4 regions of the Glutamicibacter ectropisis genome follow, and region 1 is predicted to be linked to each of the others. Evidence: riboswitches for the same ligand, from Rfam matches in the RefSeq annotation. Region 1 holds a riboswitch; each other region holds the start of a gene.
What was found. A riboswitch is a leader RNA that binds a small molecule or an ion and turns the genes downstream of it on or off. The one in region 1 is predicted to bind thiamine pyrophosphate.

Region 1 (4,069 bases):
TGCCGAGCAGATGCTGCAGTTGGTCTTCACGGCCATCCCACAGGTCATCATGGCTCTGGTCTTGTTGGCAGTTGGTTTCCTTATCGCCAAGTTTGTTGGACAGCTACTAGAATCCACCTTGCACGGAGTTGGAACTGATCGTGTTGTTGCTAGCTGGGGCGTTGTTCCAGAAGGTAAGAGCGCATCAGGCATCATTGCCGGCATCGTGAAGATTGCGATCGTCCTGTTCTTTGGTGTGATGGCAGCTCAGATGCTGAACTTCCCTGCAATCACCAATATCCTCAATGAGATTTTGGCGCTGGGTGGCAAGATCCTCTTTGGTGCAGCAATCATCGCTGCTGGCTTCGTCGTTGCCAATGTGATCGGCAAGTTCATGGGTGACACCACTGCTTCGAAGATCATCCGCTACACGGCCATTGCGCTATTCGTGGCAATGGGCTTGAAGTACATGGGAATCGCCGACTCCATTATCAATATGGCCTTCGGTGCAATCGTTATTGGTGCGGCCCTGGCTGCTGCACTTGCCTTCGGTCTTGGTGGTCGCGACGCAGCAGCACGCGCACTGAACAAGATCGATACCGACAAGCTGGGCTCGGACGGTCCGGATTCGGCACCTCCAGCTCCGCCGACGTCATCAGGTATCTAACCATTTCGAACAGAACCTTAGGGACATAGGAAACGTCGCGGAATCCTTTCAGGATTCCGCGACGTTTCTCCATTTGGGCTCAGAATTCTTCTCGCCGTAAGGGCAAAGGGATTGTTTGGCTCTGTGGATCGGTTCTTAGGCGGGCGTAGGCGTAAACATCGACTCTCGTGCCGTCCACTAGGAACTTGCCACGTTCAATTCCCTCGCGTAGAAAACCATTGTTTTCGGCCACATGCCGTGAACCAGGGTTATTTGCACGTAGACCCAGTTCCAATCGGTAATAGTCACGCACTTCAAAGAGATAGTTGACCATGGTGGCCATGGCTCTGGTGGTAAGGGAACGACCTCGGTACTCATGGTGCATCCAGTACCAGAGCCAGGCATTGGAGTTTGACGAGTCTAAGGTTGCACAGACTAATCCCACTAATCTGTCATTGATGGTGATGGCCAGTGGGTACTGGGTCTTTTCATTGTTGACCAGAGTAGCCACATAAGATTGTGCCTTTTCGGGGGTATCTGCATCGCCTTGACGTCTCATATCTGGATGAGAAATGAACGCCTCATATACTTCTTGCGCATCTGAGATTCGCAATTTTCTGACTGTACATTCTTGAACAAGATCGTGAGCAGTCGTCGTCTCGCGTTGCTTCGGCTTAGCCTGATTGGGGATTGTCAGCGTGCCTTGATGGAAAAGCATTCTCCATCGATCTTGATTGCGTATCCACAATGAACTGCGCAAGGCAGGACGCGGCCCGCCAGTTCTCCAACGCACTTGGACTAGGTCCGTTGCTAATTGGATCACTGCTGGATCAATAACGTGCAACTTCTCAGTAGCGGATTCCTCACGGGCGAGCAATTCAATGACTTGGTCTCTGGTGTAAGTATTGCCGCTGGCACCAATCTCCCGAAAATTTTCATGTAAGAGAGCAAGGAGAAGCTTCTCGTTGCTGCGTACCGAAATGTCCAGCAGCTGCTGTTCAAGACCTACAACTTCGCGGAAAAGTTGAGAACCTGTAGGCAAGTATGCGGGAAAGCTCTGATGCTCCATGCCAGCAAGTACATCACAGAAGATGACGAGACTAAGTCAACTGCAGTTGGCTTTTATGTGATGCATCATGCTTATAATCGCAATTACTCCGCGGGAGCCTGAACCGACCAGGCTGAGAGGGCACTGAGCCGACCGCTACACCTGATGCGGGTCATGCCGCCGTAGGAAGGAAGCGTGCCCCAGTGCATGTGAATATTGTTGGTGCCGGAATCATCGGTCTAGCTATCGCGTTTGAGCTCAGCTCGCGTGGACATACGCTCACCATCATTGACCCAGCTCCAGGCCAAGGTGCCAGTCACGCGGCAGCAGGAATGCTGGCACCGGCTGCAGAGACAGTCTGGGGCCAAGGGCCACTACATCAGCTACTAGCGACATCGAATTCGTTGTACCCGCAATTCGTTGAACGCATTGCGTCAACCACTGGTCACCGACCGGATTACTTGCGATCTTCAACTCTTGTTGTTGCTGCAGAAGCTGCTGATCGCGAAGCGCTCCACGAACTGATTGAACTGCAGAATTCGCTAGGTCTAGCTACCGAAAAATTGCTCCCGAGCCAAGCCAGATCATTAGAGCCGGCGCTAGCCAGCAATATTGCCGGAGCTGTGCTCTGCCCGGATGATCACCAAATCGATCCACGCTCTGTAGTGCGTATCCTGCTTGAATACTTCCAAGAAAATCTCGTCTACGAACGTGTCGAAGAAGTACTCACCGACCACCCAAACACTAGCGCCGTGCGCACGAGTTCTGGACAAATACACGCTGCCGATCAAACTATTATCGCGACAGCCTTGGGGGCTGTCGGGGGAGTGGAGAAGCTTCCGCTACGTCCTGTGTACGGAGATATTCTGAGAATCCAAGCGCCAGCCGGCCCCGCACTACTAAACCGCATCGTTCGTGGCATCGTTCATCGCCAACACGTGTACCTCGTCCCACGTAAGGACCGGAGCTTGGTGCTTGGTGCCAGTGTGCGAGAAGACCACAACCCAGAAGTCAATGTCGGCGCAATGTACAACTTGCTCGACAATGCCCGAAGGCTCGTGCCTGGTATTAGTGACTGCTCGCTGAATGAAGTCATTGCCAGAGCACGTCCAGCCACGGCAGATGACCGCCCACTGATCGGTCGAATAAACCCAAACGTGGTGCTTTCAACTGGGTACTCGCGCCACGGCGTCTTACTCAGCCCCTTGGGTTCTGCCCTCACCGCTGATCTCACCGAAAACATCACAACCAACCCCATGTTGAATGACGTTGATCCGCAACGTTTTTCAACCCTTTCTTCACCTCTGCCTATGGAGCAACACCAATGACATCGATCAACATCACCTTCAACTCACAACAAGTTCAAGTACAGACAGGAACTAGCCTCCGAGAATTTGTTAGCACCCAAATCGGCAAGGAACTCGATGCAGAGTCCAAGGCTGTCGATGGGAGCAAACTCGGGGTAGCTGCCGCCGTGAATGGTGGAGTCATTCCACGTAGCGCCTGGAACGCCACAGTGCTTGAAAACGGGCACAGCGTAGAACTTGTTACCGCAGCTCAAGGAGGCTAAGGATGGAAAATAACGAAGTCACTGAACTCGACGTGAACACCGATCCCTTCGTTGTCGCAGGGCGAACCTTATCGTCACGACTGATTCTGGGCACCGGTGGGGCCACCTCGTTAAGCACCCTGGAGCGCGCGCTCACCATTTCAGGTACAGAACTAACTACCGTGGCCATCCGACACTTTTCTGCAGCCGGTGCAGGCAATGTTTACGAACTTCTGCAACGCAATAACGTTATTGCTTTGCCGAACACCGCAGGATGCTTCACCGCTCGAGATGCCGTACTGACTGCTCAGCTGGCGCGTGAAGCGTTGGAGACTGACTGGATCAAACTTGAAGTCATTGCCGATGAACACACGCTCCTGCCAGATCCATTGGAACTGTATTCAGCCACGGAACAACTGGTAGCCGACGGGTTCAATGTCTTCGCCTACACGAACGATGACCCAGCCCTGGCTCAACGGTTACAAGACGCCGGAGTCGCTGCGATCATGCCTGCCGGCGCCCCGATTGGCTCAGGACTAGGCATTTTGAATCCACATAATATTTCCACCATCGTCGCCCGTGCCCAGGTCCCAGTGATCTTGGATGCAGGTGTCGGCACAGCCTCGGACGCTGCGCTGGCCATGGAATTAGGCTGTGACGCGGTATTGCTGGCCAGTGCGGTCACTCGCGCACACAACGCACCGCTGATGGCAGCAGCCATGCGCGATGCGGTTCGTGCAGGTCGTGCTGCTCGACTAGCTGGTCGAATTCCACGCAGGGACACGGCTCTCGCTTCCTCGCCGGCCGAGGGCATGATGCAAACCTTGGTCGGTGAATTCTGATGTCA
Region 2 (4,069 bases), 200 kb from region 1:
AACCTGCGTTCGGGCAAGATCGATATCTTGGTTGCTACTGACGTGGCAGCCCGTGGTTTGGACGTGGAGCGTATCAGCCACGTTATTAACTTCGATATCCCACATGACACCGAGTCCTACGTGCACCGTATCGGCCGTACCGGCCGTGCAGGTCGTTCGGGTGACGCGATCTTGTTCATGACCCCACGCGAAAAGTACTTGCTGCGTGCCATCGAAAAGGCAACCCGCCAGCCGGTGACCCAGATGCAGCTTCCTTCCTTGGATTCGGTCAACAACCGTCGTATCCAGAAGTTCACCGATCGCATCGATCAGACCATCAGCGGTCAGGACCTGACTACCTTCCGCGAAATCGTCGAGAAGTTTGCAGCTGACCACGAAGACCTGGACCAGCTGGAAATTGCTGCTGCTCTTGCCTTGATGGCTCAGGGTGGACGCCCACTGCTGATGACCGAACCAGTGATCCCTCCTTCGAAGAAGGCTCGCATGGATCGCGACCGTGCAGATCGTGGCGAGCGTGGCGAACGCGGTCCTCGTGCTCGCAAGACCGCTGCTGAAGGCAACGCTATGTACCGTCTGGCCATTGGCCGTCGTAACCGCGTACAGCCAGGCTCGATCGTTGGCGCTTTGGCTAACGAAGGTGGCTTCAACTCCTCCGAAATCGGTGGCATTGAAATCCGCTCGGATCACACCTTGGTTGAATTGCCAGCAGAGCTGAGCAAGGACCAGTGGCGTGCACTGTCCAAGACCCGCATCGGCGGCGAACTGATCAGCATGGAGCTGGACTCCGGCCGCAAGCCACGTCGTGACGACGATGGCGACCGCGGTGGTTACCGTGGTGGACGCGGTGGCGATCGTGGAGGCTTCCGTGGTGGCCGCGGTGGTGGCTTCAACGACCGTCGTGGTGGCGGCGAGAAGCGCTTCAGTGGACGTGGTGGCAAGGATCGCTTCAGCGATTCGGGTCGCAGCGGTGGCCGTCGCGACTACTAAGTCAATGGCTTACGCAACTAACTAGTTTGCGCAGCACAACGCCCCTGGCTCAAGCTTTTCAGCTTGAACCAGGGGCGTTGTTTGCGCTTAGGGCTGGTGGAGCCCTAACGCTCCTACGGGGCCGTGCTGCCTACCGGAATCTCGTCTCCGAGATATACTTTTCCGCCGCTTTCAATAAACTCTCGGCTCTTCTGTGCCATCCCTGCGAGAGCGGCCTGAGCTTCCGCTGACCCATACTCATCACGAATGTCTTGCGAGATGCGCATTGAGCAGAACTTAGGACCACACATGGAGCAGAAGTGTGCCGTTTTGGCTGGTTCTGCAGGCAACGTCTCGTCATGGAATTCCTGCGCAGTCACAGGATCCAGACTCAATGAGAATTGATCATTCCAGCGGAACTCGAAACGTGCTTTGCTCAGAGCATCATCACGGGCACTAGCCCCGGGGTGGCCCTTGGCTAGATCTGCCGCATGAGCCGCGATCTTGTAGGTGATCACACCGGTTTTGACATCGTCGCGGTTGGGCAATCCAAGATGTTCTTTAGGAGTGACATAACACAGCATGGCCGTGCCATACCGAGCGATCTCTGTGGCTCCAATGGCGCTGGTGATGTGGTCATAGCCCGGAGCAACGTCGGTGACTAGGGGACCCAGCGTATAGAACGGCGCCCCGTCACACAGCTCCTGCTGACGCTCTACATTCTCTCGGACCAAGTGGAAAGGAATGTGCCCAGGTCCTTCGACCATGACCTGCACGTCGTACTTCCACGCACGCTTCGTCAATTCAGCAAGGGTATCTAGCTCAGCGAATTGCGCCGCATCATTGGCATCCGCGATAGATCCTGGGCGTAGTCCGTCGCCTAAGGAGAAAGCGACATCGTACTGGGCAAAAATTTCACACAGTTCATCAAAGTGCGTGTAGAGAAAATTCTCTTGATGGTGAGCTAAGCACCATCCGGCCATAATCGATCCACCGCGCGAAACGATGCCGGTAACTCGGTTGGCGGTCAGCGGGACATAACGCAAGAGCACCCCGGCATGGATGGTCATATAGTCCACGCCCTGTTCGCACTGCTCGATGACGGTGTCGCGGAAAATCTCCCAGGTCAGTGCGTTTGCTTCACCATCGACTTTTTCCAGAGCCTGGTAGATCGGTACGGTGCCGATCGGCACTGGAGAGTTACGGATAATCCATTCGCGAGTGGTGTGGATGTCATCTCCGGTAGATAGATCCATGACCGTGTCTGCGCCCCATTTGGTGGCCCACTGCAATTTGGAGACTTCTTCGGCAATCGAGCTCGTCACCGCCGAGTTACCGATGTTCGCGTTGATCTTTACCAAGAACGCTTTGCCAATGATCATTGGCTCGGACTCCGGATGATTGATATTCGAAGGAATAATCGCTCTTCCGGCAGCGAGTTCGCTACGCACCAGTTCCACATCGCATTCTTCGCGCAGTGCAACGTAACGCATTTCGGGCGTGATGATGCCAGCACGTGCGTAGTGCATTTGAGTCACCGTAGCCCCATTAGCGGCCCGGAACGGGGGAGCGGCTCTTCCAGCCCATTCCTCGCTTGCGGTACCGCGACGGACCGCTGAGCGACCGTCGTCATGCAGGTTTCGTTCGCGCCCCGCATAGGTTTCAACATCGCCTCGGTCAAGAATCCAAGATTCTCGAAAAGGTCTCAGCCCCTGTGTTGGTTCGCTGCCCGGCCCACTGGTGCGATATACCTGCACCGGTTCGTTGGGCTGGCCGTTGGGGGAGTCCGCAAGAGAAATTTGCGTGACCGGAACTGAAATACCCTCGGATTCGCGGAACGCGAGAGAGTGGGCAGAATGCTGTTCAAATTGTTCCATTAAGAAACTCACTTCCTTCGCCGGCATTATCCGGACAGGTTCAACGGTCGCGGACGGCTGCAGTCCGATCTCAGCCCCTGCCAAGGGGCTCCCGTGTGGTCGCAGACGACACTAGCATGAAAATTTCTGCCTGAGTCAAACGCCCGTCCCAAAATGACGAACGCTCTGCGAAGAGTATCTTGTGAAAAATGAAGAAAATCCGCTCAGATGCGGGAAAGAATAATGGCTTCGTGAAAACGAAAAGAGAGACAACCTGAATTCAGATTGTCTCTCTTATTTCGAGCCCCCTGCCGGAATCGATCCGGCGACCTCGTTCTTACCAAGAACGCGCTCTACCACTGAGCTAAGGGGGCAACGAGTAAATACTCTACACAGGTTTTTGGAGTTTTCAAAATCCTGAAAGCGTTTGTTGTTGAGGTCACAAGATTCCTACTCAAGTCCAGAATAAATAGTGAGGTGTGGCCTAGTTTCGGGGTTGCATGAGTGGGCCTCGTGGAGGGGGAAAATTGTTGTTCATGAATTGGCAATGACGAAACCAAAAGTGTTGGACCGCGCGAGATGCCTGGTGTCATTTGTTGGCCAGGTTCAGGGGAGCTAAGTAGTGGTCTTGAAGGATTGACTGGCTAGAGCGCAGTGAATGCGGGGAAAATTTAGTCATGAATTGAAAGCAGTAATAATCGTGGATTGACCAGTAAATTCCCATCAGTGAGCATCGTCACCAAAGCACTTTTGTGCCACTGATCGTCCCGCATGGGATTAGAAGATGCCGGTAGTGGCATTTGACTAGGTATTATTCGATTTTCGCGTGTTGATCTGAGCCCTGCAGTGCCGATTTTTGTTTGCGCGTGAATCCGTGTAGAGTATTTACTCGTTGCCCCCTTAGCTCAGTGGTAGAGCGCGTTCTTGGTAAGAACGAGGTCGCCGGATCGATTCCGGCAGGGGGCTCTGAGTGAGAAGCCTTCTTGGCTTCTACTGGATAGCTTCTCACTTGTGGCGGCGTAGCTCAGCTGGTTAGAGCGCACGACTCATAATCGTGAGGTCCCGGGATCGAGTCCCGGCGCCGCTACAGATTCAGTCCCGAAATCCTTACGGATTTCGGGACTTTTTCATTTTCAAAAGTATGTCGAATGAAGACAGCCTCCGAGCACGTTGATGTGATGCTCAGAGGCTGTTTGCGGATTAAACCCAGGGCTTACTTCGACTCATTTTTCTCGTGATGATCCTTG
Region 3 (4,069 bases), 1.6 Mb from region 1:
TGAACAGCTGAAGGACATCGCACCAACGTTATTGGTCGATTACACCGAAGAGAAGTGGACAGCACTCAGCGCAGATCTAGCCAAAGCCACTGGCACAGAGGAAGCTGCCGCAAGCAATAACGCCATCATCAACCGGCGTGTAGCCGGCTTGAAACGTTCCTTGTCGATCCCGGCCGGCACCACAGCATCAATCCTTTCCTACCATCAAGGAAATATCTCTCCGATAGCCCAAAGCACCGGTCCACACGCACAACTTTTCGAGGCGCTGGGCTTCACCGTTGCGGATCCGCCCAAAGAATTTGATACTTCCGCCCAAGAACGAGAAGACTTCGCGTTCACCAGTTACGCCGGGCTAGCAAAGTCCGTGTCAGGAGATGTGGCCTTCTTGCTCGCTTCGGATTCCGAAGCCGTTGAACAGTTCACCACAGATACTTCGCTTGGACTGTTGCCGTCCATTCGCGGCGGCAATGTGTTTGCACTACAAGAGTCATTTCTCTTAGATTTCTATTCCACACAAAAGATTCTGGATTACTTTGAAAATGACTTCCCCGGTTTAATTCCGGCAGCACAACCGCAAAATTAGCTAGGCGCAAGCACCGTTTCTTGCGGAACAGTCAGACCAAGATTGCCACGCAACGTAGTTGATTCGTAACGGGTACGGAATCGTCCACGCCGCTGTAGTTCTGGAATCACTAAGTCAATAAAGTCTTCTAAAGATCCAGGCAGAGAAGGCGGCATCAGGTTAAACCCATCTGCAGCCCCACTGTCTAGCCAATCTTCCATCTCGTCCACAATCATTTCCGGGGTCCCCACCATCGTGCAGTGTCCTCCCCCAGCGGCCAACAAGCCCAAGAGCTCTCGAACGGTAGGTTGATGCAATTCGATGAGTCGCAAGATCGTGGTGTACCGCCCTGCCGGTCCGGTGAATTCTGCCAAGGGTGGCAGCGCTGGAACAGGCTCATCGAGTGGCCACAGGCTCGTGTCTTGTTGCAGGAATACGCCAAGCTGGCGTAATGCATCCTCAACCGGCAGTAACTCGTTGAGCTCACGTTGTTTTGCTTTGGCTTCTTCGAGCGTACGCCCCACATAAGTCACCAATCCCGGCATGATCAATGCCCGCGACCTCTGGTTGCCCAAAGCACTGGTGCGTTCAGAAATATCCTGAGCAAATTCTGCAGCCATCTGCTGATCCGCGGCTACTGAATATATTGCCTCGGCATGAGTCGCTGCCAATTCACGTCCCGCGGGCGAAGATCCTGCCTGGAAAAGGACTGGTTCTCCGTGTTCAGAGTTAGGCATGTTTAACGGTCCGCGCACCGAGAAGTGCTGACCTTCATGATTGATCTCTTGAAGTTGATTCGCGATTGTGAAATCGCCAGCCCGGTCAATCTGAACTGCTTGGTGCGGATAAGATTCCCACAGCTGACGTAAGACATCGATGAACTCGGTAGCTCTGGCATAACGTTGAGCGTGGGCCGGCAATTCCGTCAGCGAATGGTTCTGAGCTTCGGTGTCCCACATGCTCGTCGCCACGTTAATCCCGGCCCGCCCTTGGGAGAGATGTTGCAGGCTTCCGAGCATACGCGCGGCATGAAAAGGTGAATAAAAGCTCGCAGAAATGGTGCAGACCAACCCGATGTTCCTCGTGCATTGGCTGATCGCCGACAACAGGGTCACAGGTTCAAAGAACCAGGTGGGTCCTGCTTGCGCTGCTTCGGGCGACACAGCTTGCCCATCTGCAAAGAACACTGCATCCAGCAAACCCTGCTCAGCGATCTGAGCAAGATTGATGTAGTACTGGGCTTCGGAGAGCTTTTCGGCAGCCGACTCTTCGGCTCGCCAAGCGGCCTGGTGGTGGCCTGTGCCGTAAATAAATAGATTCAGGTGAACTTGTTTCTTCTGGCTCAACCTTTCACCAACCCGCCATCAACAATCAGGTTCTGTCCCGTCACACCACGAGAGAGCGGGGAAGCAAAGAACAGCACGGCATCGGATAATTCTTCGGGAGTGGTCACTCGACGCAAGGGGGTTCCTGAAGCAATCAGGTCAAATACTGCTTCCGGAGTCGCTGCTGAAGCATCCGTGGTACGCAATAGTCCACCGGAGACCATGTTGACGTTGATTCCTTCCGGCCCAAGGTCATCGGCAAAGGTTCGCGTCAAGGACAATAACGCTGCCTTGGTAGCCGTGTAGTCATGGTAGGGAACCACTGGGTGCTGGAACAGATTGGTTCCGATATTGATGATGCGTCCAAAACCAACTTCACGCATTCCTGGAAGTACGGATTGAATGGCGGCCACCGGGGCCAGCACCGAGCCAGCAAATTGTGCACTGAGTTCCTCGGACGAAATGGCGTCCGCGGTGGAACGGGCATCTCCATTAAAGGAGAAATCTACCAAGGCGTTATTCACCAGTGTTGTTACTGGCGCGTCGAAGTGTTCCTTCGCTTCAGCAACCATTGCCTTCAGTCCTGCTTCGTCACGGACATCGGCCTGAATAGCGAGGGCATGCTGCGGATAACGCGCAACGAGCTCTTCAGCGGCCTGCGCCGAGGTGTTGTAGTTGATTACAACTTTCGCGCCAGCACCGAGGAAAGCATTGCTGATGGCTGCGCCAAGTCCCCGGGCACCGCCGGTGATCAGAACTACTTGTTCTTCCAATGGCAGGGAAATAGGGTGGGTCGTTGTTTGAGTGTCCGTGCTCATCGTGTGAACTCCTTGGCGTCTGTTGGCGAAGGAGAAGTAGCCAAAGACGCGAACGGTTCGCCCTGTAAAGGTACACGCGTACGCAGAATCTATGACATTCCCTTCGCCAGTACTAACTGGATCAGGTTCAACGGGTGTTCTCTCAGCCGCCGTGCGGCACCCCGTGTCACTGTTCCCATTAGTAGCACACTTCAGGCTTAGCTGTAGATCATTACTTCATAGATCCCACGAGTATCTGAGCTTGGTTCCTGGACAACCCAAACATCGCCACCTTGGGCTATGGTGAATTCCATGCTCAATTCTGTGGCCGGTATCGAACAGTCCAGAGATTTTTCTGCCACAGTTTCTCCGTCTTTTTCAGCACGGATGAGAACACTTCCTACGCCTTGGCATGCAACCAGCACCAGATTTTTCTGCCCCGCCACGCTCGTAAACACCATATGCTCACCTTGGGGATTGCCTTCGTCATCCACCCGATAGGTATTTACCGAACCCGCACCAGAGATAAACCCATTTTTGTCAAAGAAATCAACTTCGGGATCCCGCATGGATTCCGCAAGTCCATCGTGGTTCATGATCTTAGAGCCGAAGGCAATCATTGGAGGGAAGTAATCAAGGATGTCGTCGAAGCCGCCCTCTGACTCTTCAGTGGTTTCGTCTGTGAGGACTTCGGAATTGATCGCGGTGGGAGTCTGCTCTGGAAGCTTCAATTGAGAAACCGGGGTAGTGCAGGAACAAACCCCAAGGACTAAAGCTAGGGACAGAGGCAGCGCCCGTTTCATGTGCACTCCAATACGAGGATGAGTGAAGGTGATTTATTGACCTTATGACATGAATCTGAGTTAAACAATACATGTCAAACCACATGAACGCGATTGTTATGAAATCTTGAAATGGCTGACCAAATGGACTCACACGGATCTCACACCAACACACGGCGTCACCAGAGCTAAAGCGTCCGCAGCACTTCATATAGTTCTCTAAGGGTCTTATCCCATCGCCAATGAATTCTTCCCAAGGAGTAGAACTACCGCATGCGCCTGCTGCGTCGCACCGCCTCAATAGCACTCATCGCCGGTTCTCTTGTCCTCACCGGATGCTCAACCCTCGATTCCATCGAGCAAGATCGCATTCCAGACGCACAGGCTGACACCACCCATAACAGCGCGGAGCAACGCGCCACCTATGCGGACTCGCTTAAACTTCTCGCCGACATCGATATCAAGGGTCGCGCCCCGAAGACTGGTTATGAACGAGAAAAGTTCAGCAAGGGCTGGAAAGATCCGGACCACAATGGTTGCGACGCCCGCAACGACATTTTGGCCCGTGACTTAGAAAACGTGAAGTACAAGTCAGCGTCAAAA
Region 4 (4,069 bases), 350 kb from region 1:
TCCTTCGTCATTGACGTGGACCGCAGCTCATCAACACTGTATTTGCACTACATCAATATTGAGTCAAAACAGGACATGGAGCGCGCCCGGGAAGCCGTGCGTGACATCGAACGCCGGATGATTATGGCGATTGGCAGCCATGATGAATTTGATGCGATCAAGCACGAATGCGGACCGAATCTGATGAGAATGAAGGGCAAAAAATGATAGAAATCGTGATGTGGATTTGTGGCATCATGTTGGGTCTAGCGTCCATCGCCTGTGTCATCCGTGTGGCAAAGGGACCATCGATTCTTGACCGCGTTCTGGCTTTGGACGTGATGCTCCTGATTATCTCGGTAGCCCTGTGCCTAGAGATGATCTACAACAAACACACTGACTTCCTACTCTTTGTGGTGGCCGCCTGCACCTTGGGCTTCATTGGTTCGGTGACGGTCTCGCGCTACGTCTCTGACCAGAGGAACGCATAATGGAAATGTTCCTCGACATTCTCGTGGCAGTATTACTCATCCTGGGTTGCCTGATGTCCTTGATCGCTGGCATCGGTCTGCTGACCTTTCCAGACATGCTCACTCGAATGCACGCAGCCACCAAACCCCAGGTGCTCGGGTTCTTACTGATCTTCACCGGGCTCGCGATTCACCTGCGCAGCTGGGCAGTGGTTCCCGTACTCGCCTTGGCGTGGGGAATGCAGCTGCTCACGGCCCCGGTATCAGCGCACATGATTGGTCGTTCTGGTTATCGAACCAAGCACGCAGCAAAGGACTCACTCTACGCTGATGAGCTGAAGCTCGTGGTCGATAAGGTCAGTAGCATGCCAGCTACGGGTGTTATTGAAGTACCGGAGGAAGAGAAGAAGTAATATCCACGGTAGAAGCAAGCAACGGGCATCCCACCATTGGTGGGATGCCCGTTGCTTTAAGTACTACTTGCTTAGACGCGCAACAACCTTGTTGGTGCCGCGGTCAGCCAACACCTGAATGGTGGCAGCGACAATGGATGAGAAGATTGCGAATCCAAGAGCCTGACGCAACGAAGCCTCGGCGGCCTCTTCGCTACCCTTGCGGGGAGCCTTGTTTCCGGTAAAACCCTTCCACAACTGATCAACTAGCTTACTGCCGACAAAACCGGCGGCAATCGAGATACCCGTGGTAGCAAGTTTCTGCACTGTATTCATCTTGCCCTCGCTTCAACGTAGTGACTTATCGTTCCTCTGCCCAGCATACCTGCGGTATGGTGGGGGAGCAGTAATTTTCCGACAGGGGAGCGTCAGACTTCATTTGTGAAGTCGCAAGACGCTGAGAGTGCGATGGATCGCAGACCCTCGAACCTGCTCCGGTTAGTACCGGCGAAGGAAGTCGAGCATCTCGGATGCGGATAGGACGCAGTGCGTCCAAAATCCGTGCATCTCCCCTCCTTGATATAGGAGGACCACTAATGAATCAAGCAGTAGCCAAGCAGCGTACCGGTTGGCGCGTGGTTGACATCGTCACCGCATCGGTCATCGCCGTCGCCTCGGGCGTCATCTTCTGGGCCTGGAGCGCAGGGTACGGGTTGTTTTCCCTAGCCTTCGTCGCTTTCCCACCGGCATCCGCATTGCTCACCGGTGTCTGGCTCTTCCCAGCAGTACTCGGCGCACTGATCATCCGTAAGCCCGGAGCCGCACTGTACTGCGAAATGCTGGCGGCAGTCATCGAAGCTCTACTGGGTTCGCACTACGGCCTGACAGTACTCATCTCCGGGTTCGTTCAGGGACTCGGCGCCGAACTGGTGTTCGCGGCGGTGCGATACCGCAAATGGAACCTTAGCGTTTCCCTGCTCGCGGGCCTGTTCTCCGGACTCTTTGCCGGCATTTCCGAGGCATACATCATGGCCTACTACGTTGAATACACTCCTGCGTTGAAGATCTTCCACGTGATCGCTACCGGGATCTCCGGCCTGATTGTTGCCGGCTTGCTGTCCTGGCTGGCAACACGTGGCCTGGCCAAGACCGGTGCGTTGAGCGCATTGGCTAGCCGCCGGGCACATCTTGAAACTGGAAAACTGGCGGCAAAATGAGCTCGGTAGTGAGCGCCGACGCCAAAGCAACGACTAGGCGTGGTACCGAAATCACTGCCAAAGGATTTCGATGGCAGCATGCCGAACGAGAGCGTCCCGCTATTTCCGGACTGGATGTTCAGATTCCTGCTGGTCAAAAAGTCTTGCTAGTAGGTCCCTCAGGGGCAGGCAAATCAACTCTGTTGCACGCCTTGGCGGGCTTGCTAGAAGTAGATGAATCCGAACAGATCTCTGGTCAACTACTCATCGACGGGTCCGATGCGTTTGCCCGAGAGCATCCGGTAGGACTGATGCAACAGGATCCGGAGACGCAGGTGGTACAAAGCCGTGTTGCGGACGATGTAGCCTTTGGCGCCGAGAACCTTGCAGTAGATCCTCAAATCATTCGCCAACGAATCCCTGAAGCCCTGGAGGCAGTTGGCTTGGGGATGCTGCCCATGGATCATCGCACGCAGGAATTATCCGGTGGACAAAAGCAGCGCCTAGCTTTGGCCGGCATCCTTGCGATGCAACCGGGACTGATGTTGCTTGATGAACCCACCGCTAACGTGGATCCCGAGGGCATCCGCCCCTTACGCGATGCAGTACTCAACGCAGCCCAACTAAGTGGTGCCACACTGATTGTGGTTGAACACCGACTAGATGCCTGGGCTGAGCATATGGATCGAGTGATCGTGCTGGAACCTGGCGGAGGCGTCGCCCACGACCTAGATCCGCAGCGACTCTATGATGATCAGGAGCTGCGAACGGAACTCTCGCAGGCCGGGTTATGGGTGCCGAACTACCAGTTAGAACTGACTGAGGCACAGACTAATCCCCAAGAGCAATTGCTTGAAGCTCATGATCTGATCAGCGCCCGTACCGCATCATCAGCACGGACACAGAAGGTGAACCTGAAGGTCCGTGCCGGCACAGCGACGGTGATCCGCGGGGAGAACGGTGCTGGGAAATCTACCCTGGCCTTGACCCTGGGCGGATTGTTGGAACCGGTAGCAGGTGAGCTGCAGGCTACCGAATCGTTAGCCAATGGCTTGGGAAATTCGCCCTTTAGCTGGAAGGCTGGGGCGCTGATTGCGCGCATCGGATCGGTGTTTCAAGAACCAGAGCATCAATTTGTCACCCAGAGTGTGCGTGAAGAGTTAGCTTTCGCTCCCTTGCGAGCTAAAGCCAGTGGCGGTCAGGAGCTAAAGTACGATGCGCAGCAGGTTGATGCGCGCGTTGATTCTTTGCTAGCTCGGTTGGGATTACAACATCTTGCTGATGCGAATCCTTTTACCCTGTCGGGAGGGGAGAAGCGTCGACTGTCCGTGGGTACCGTCTTGGCTGCTGCCCCTGAGGTGCTCATCCTTGATGAACCAACGTTCGGGCAGGATGCTAATACTTGGCGTGAGCTTGCTTCCCTGCTGGTGGAACAACTGCATCTTGGCACCGCGATTATTGCGGTGACTCACGATGAACACTTGGTCAAGGTGCTCAACGCCCAAGAGATTCACCTGTCGGCCCTCGCAGACCAAGCACCCGCGAAAACTCGTGGCCCGGTTCTTGATGCGCCAGTGGGTGATAGTTGGTTGGCGAAGATTAACCCACTGGCCAAACTGGGTGCTGTTGCTGCGGCAACCCTGCCGCTGATTACTACCCTGGATTGGGTTTCTGCGCTGGTGATCATTGTGGCGACCTTGGTGGCTTTCCCACTGGCAGGATTGAGTCCGGCTAGGTTCTTCAAACGGGCCTGGCCCTTGCTCATCGCAGGGGTGGTGGCCGCCTGGGGTATCGCCTTGGTCGGACAGGACAGCGGAGAAGTCTACGCCCAACTGGGGATTTTCAGTATCACCGAAGGCTCGGTTCAGGGTGGTATCGCTACCGGTCTGAGAGCCTTTGCCCTAGCACTTCCGTGTATCTTGTTGCTGGTCAGTACCAACCCCAGCGATTTGGGTGGAGCCTTGTCACAACAACTGCGAGTGCCACATCGATTTGTGCTTGGAGCGTTGGCTGGCATGCGCCTGCTGGGTTT

Region 2: linked by a shared signal. The riboswitch ahead of thiC (phosphomethylpyrimidine synthase ThiC) and the one ahead of thiO (glycine oxidase ThiO) in region 1 are both predicted to bind thiamine pyrophosphate.
Region 3: linked by a shared signal. The riboswitch ahead of QMQ05_RS01710 (3-oxoacyl-ACP reductase) and the one ahead of thiO (glycine oxidase ThiO) in region 1 are both predicted to bind thiamine pyrophosphate.
Region 4: linked by a shared signal. The riboswitch ahead of QMQ05_RS12575 (ECF transporter S component) and the one ahead of thiO (glycine oxidase ThiO) in region 1 are both predicted to bind thiamine pyrophosphate.

What each region holds. Positions count from the first base shown of each region.
Region 1 is NZ_CP125942.1:2,325,920-2,329,988, reverse strand. It holds gene QMQ05_RS10805 (mechanosensitive ion channel) at 1-646, shown strand, start outside; gene QMQ05_RS10800 (GNAT family N-acetyltransferase) at 726-1,694, opposite strand; TPP riboswitch at 1,775-1,879, shown strand; gene thiO (glycine oxidase ThiO) at 1,877-3,001, shown strand; gene thiS (sulfur carrier protein ThiS) at 2,998-3,243, shown strand; gene QMQ05_RS10785 (thiazole synthase) at 3,246-4,064, shown strand; gene QMQ05_RS10780 (ThiF family adenylyltransferase) at 4,064-4,069, shown strand, end outside.
Region 2 is NZ_CP125942.1:2,524,402-2,528,470, reverse strand. It holds gene QMQ05_RS11880 (DEAD/DEAH box helicase) at 1-987, shown strand, start outside; gene thiC (phosphomethylpyrimidine synthase ThiC) at 1,101-2,843, opposite strand; TPP riboswitch at 2,839-2,948, opposite strand; tRNA gene QMQ05_RS11870 (tRNA-Thr) at 3,125-3,196, opposite strand; tRNA gene QMQ05_RS11865 (tRNA-Thr) at 3,717-3,788, shown strand; tRNA gene QMQ05_RS11860 (tRNA-Met) at 3,836-3,909, shown strand; gene QMQ05_RS11855 (GTP pyrophosphokinase) at 4,036-4,069, opposite strand, start outside.
Region 3 is NZ_CP125942.1:362,228-366,296, reverse strand. It holds gene fepB (Fe2+-enterobactin ABC transporter substrate-binding protein) at 1-583, shown strand, start outside; gene QMQ05_RS01715 (LLM class flavin-dependent oxidoreductase) at 580-1,908, opposite strand; gene QMQ05_RS01710 (3-oxoacyl-ACP reductase) at 1,905-2,705, opposite strand; TPP riboswitch at 2,786-2,879, opposite strand; gene QMQ05_RS01705 (hypothetical protein) at 2,903-3,487, opposite strand; gene QMQ05_RS01700 (HNH endonuclease family protein) at 3,740-4,069, shown strand, end outside.
Region 4 is NZ_CP125942.1:2,677,035-2,681,103, reverse strand. It holds gene QMQ05_RS12595 (Na+/H+ antiporter subunit E) at 1-207, shown strand, start outside; gene QMQ05_RS12590 (monovalent cation/H+ antiporter complex subunit F) at 204-470, shown strand; gene mnhG (monovalent cation/H(+) antiporter subunit G) at 470-862, shown strand; gene QMQ05_RS12580 (DUF4235 domain-containing protein) at 926-1,177, opposite strand; TPP riboswitch at 1,251-1,374, shown strand; gene QMQ05_RS12575 (ECF transporter S component) at 1,438-2,058, shown strand; gene QMQ05_RS12570 (ATP-binding cassette domain-containing protein) at 2,055-4,069, shown strand, end outside.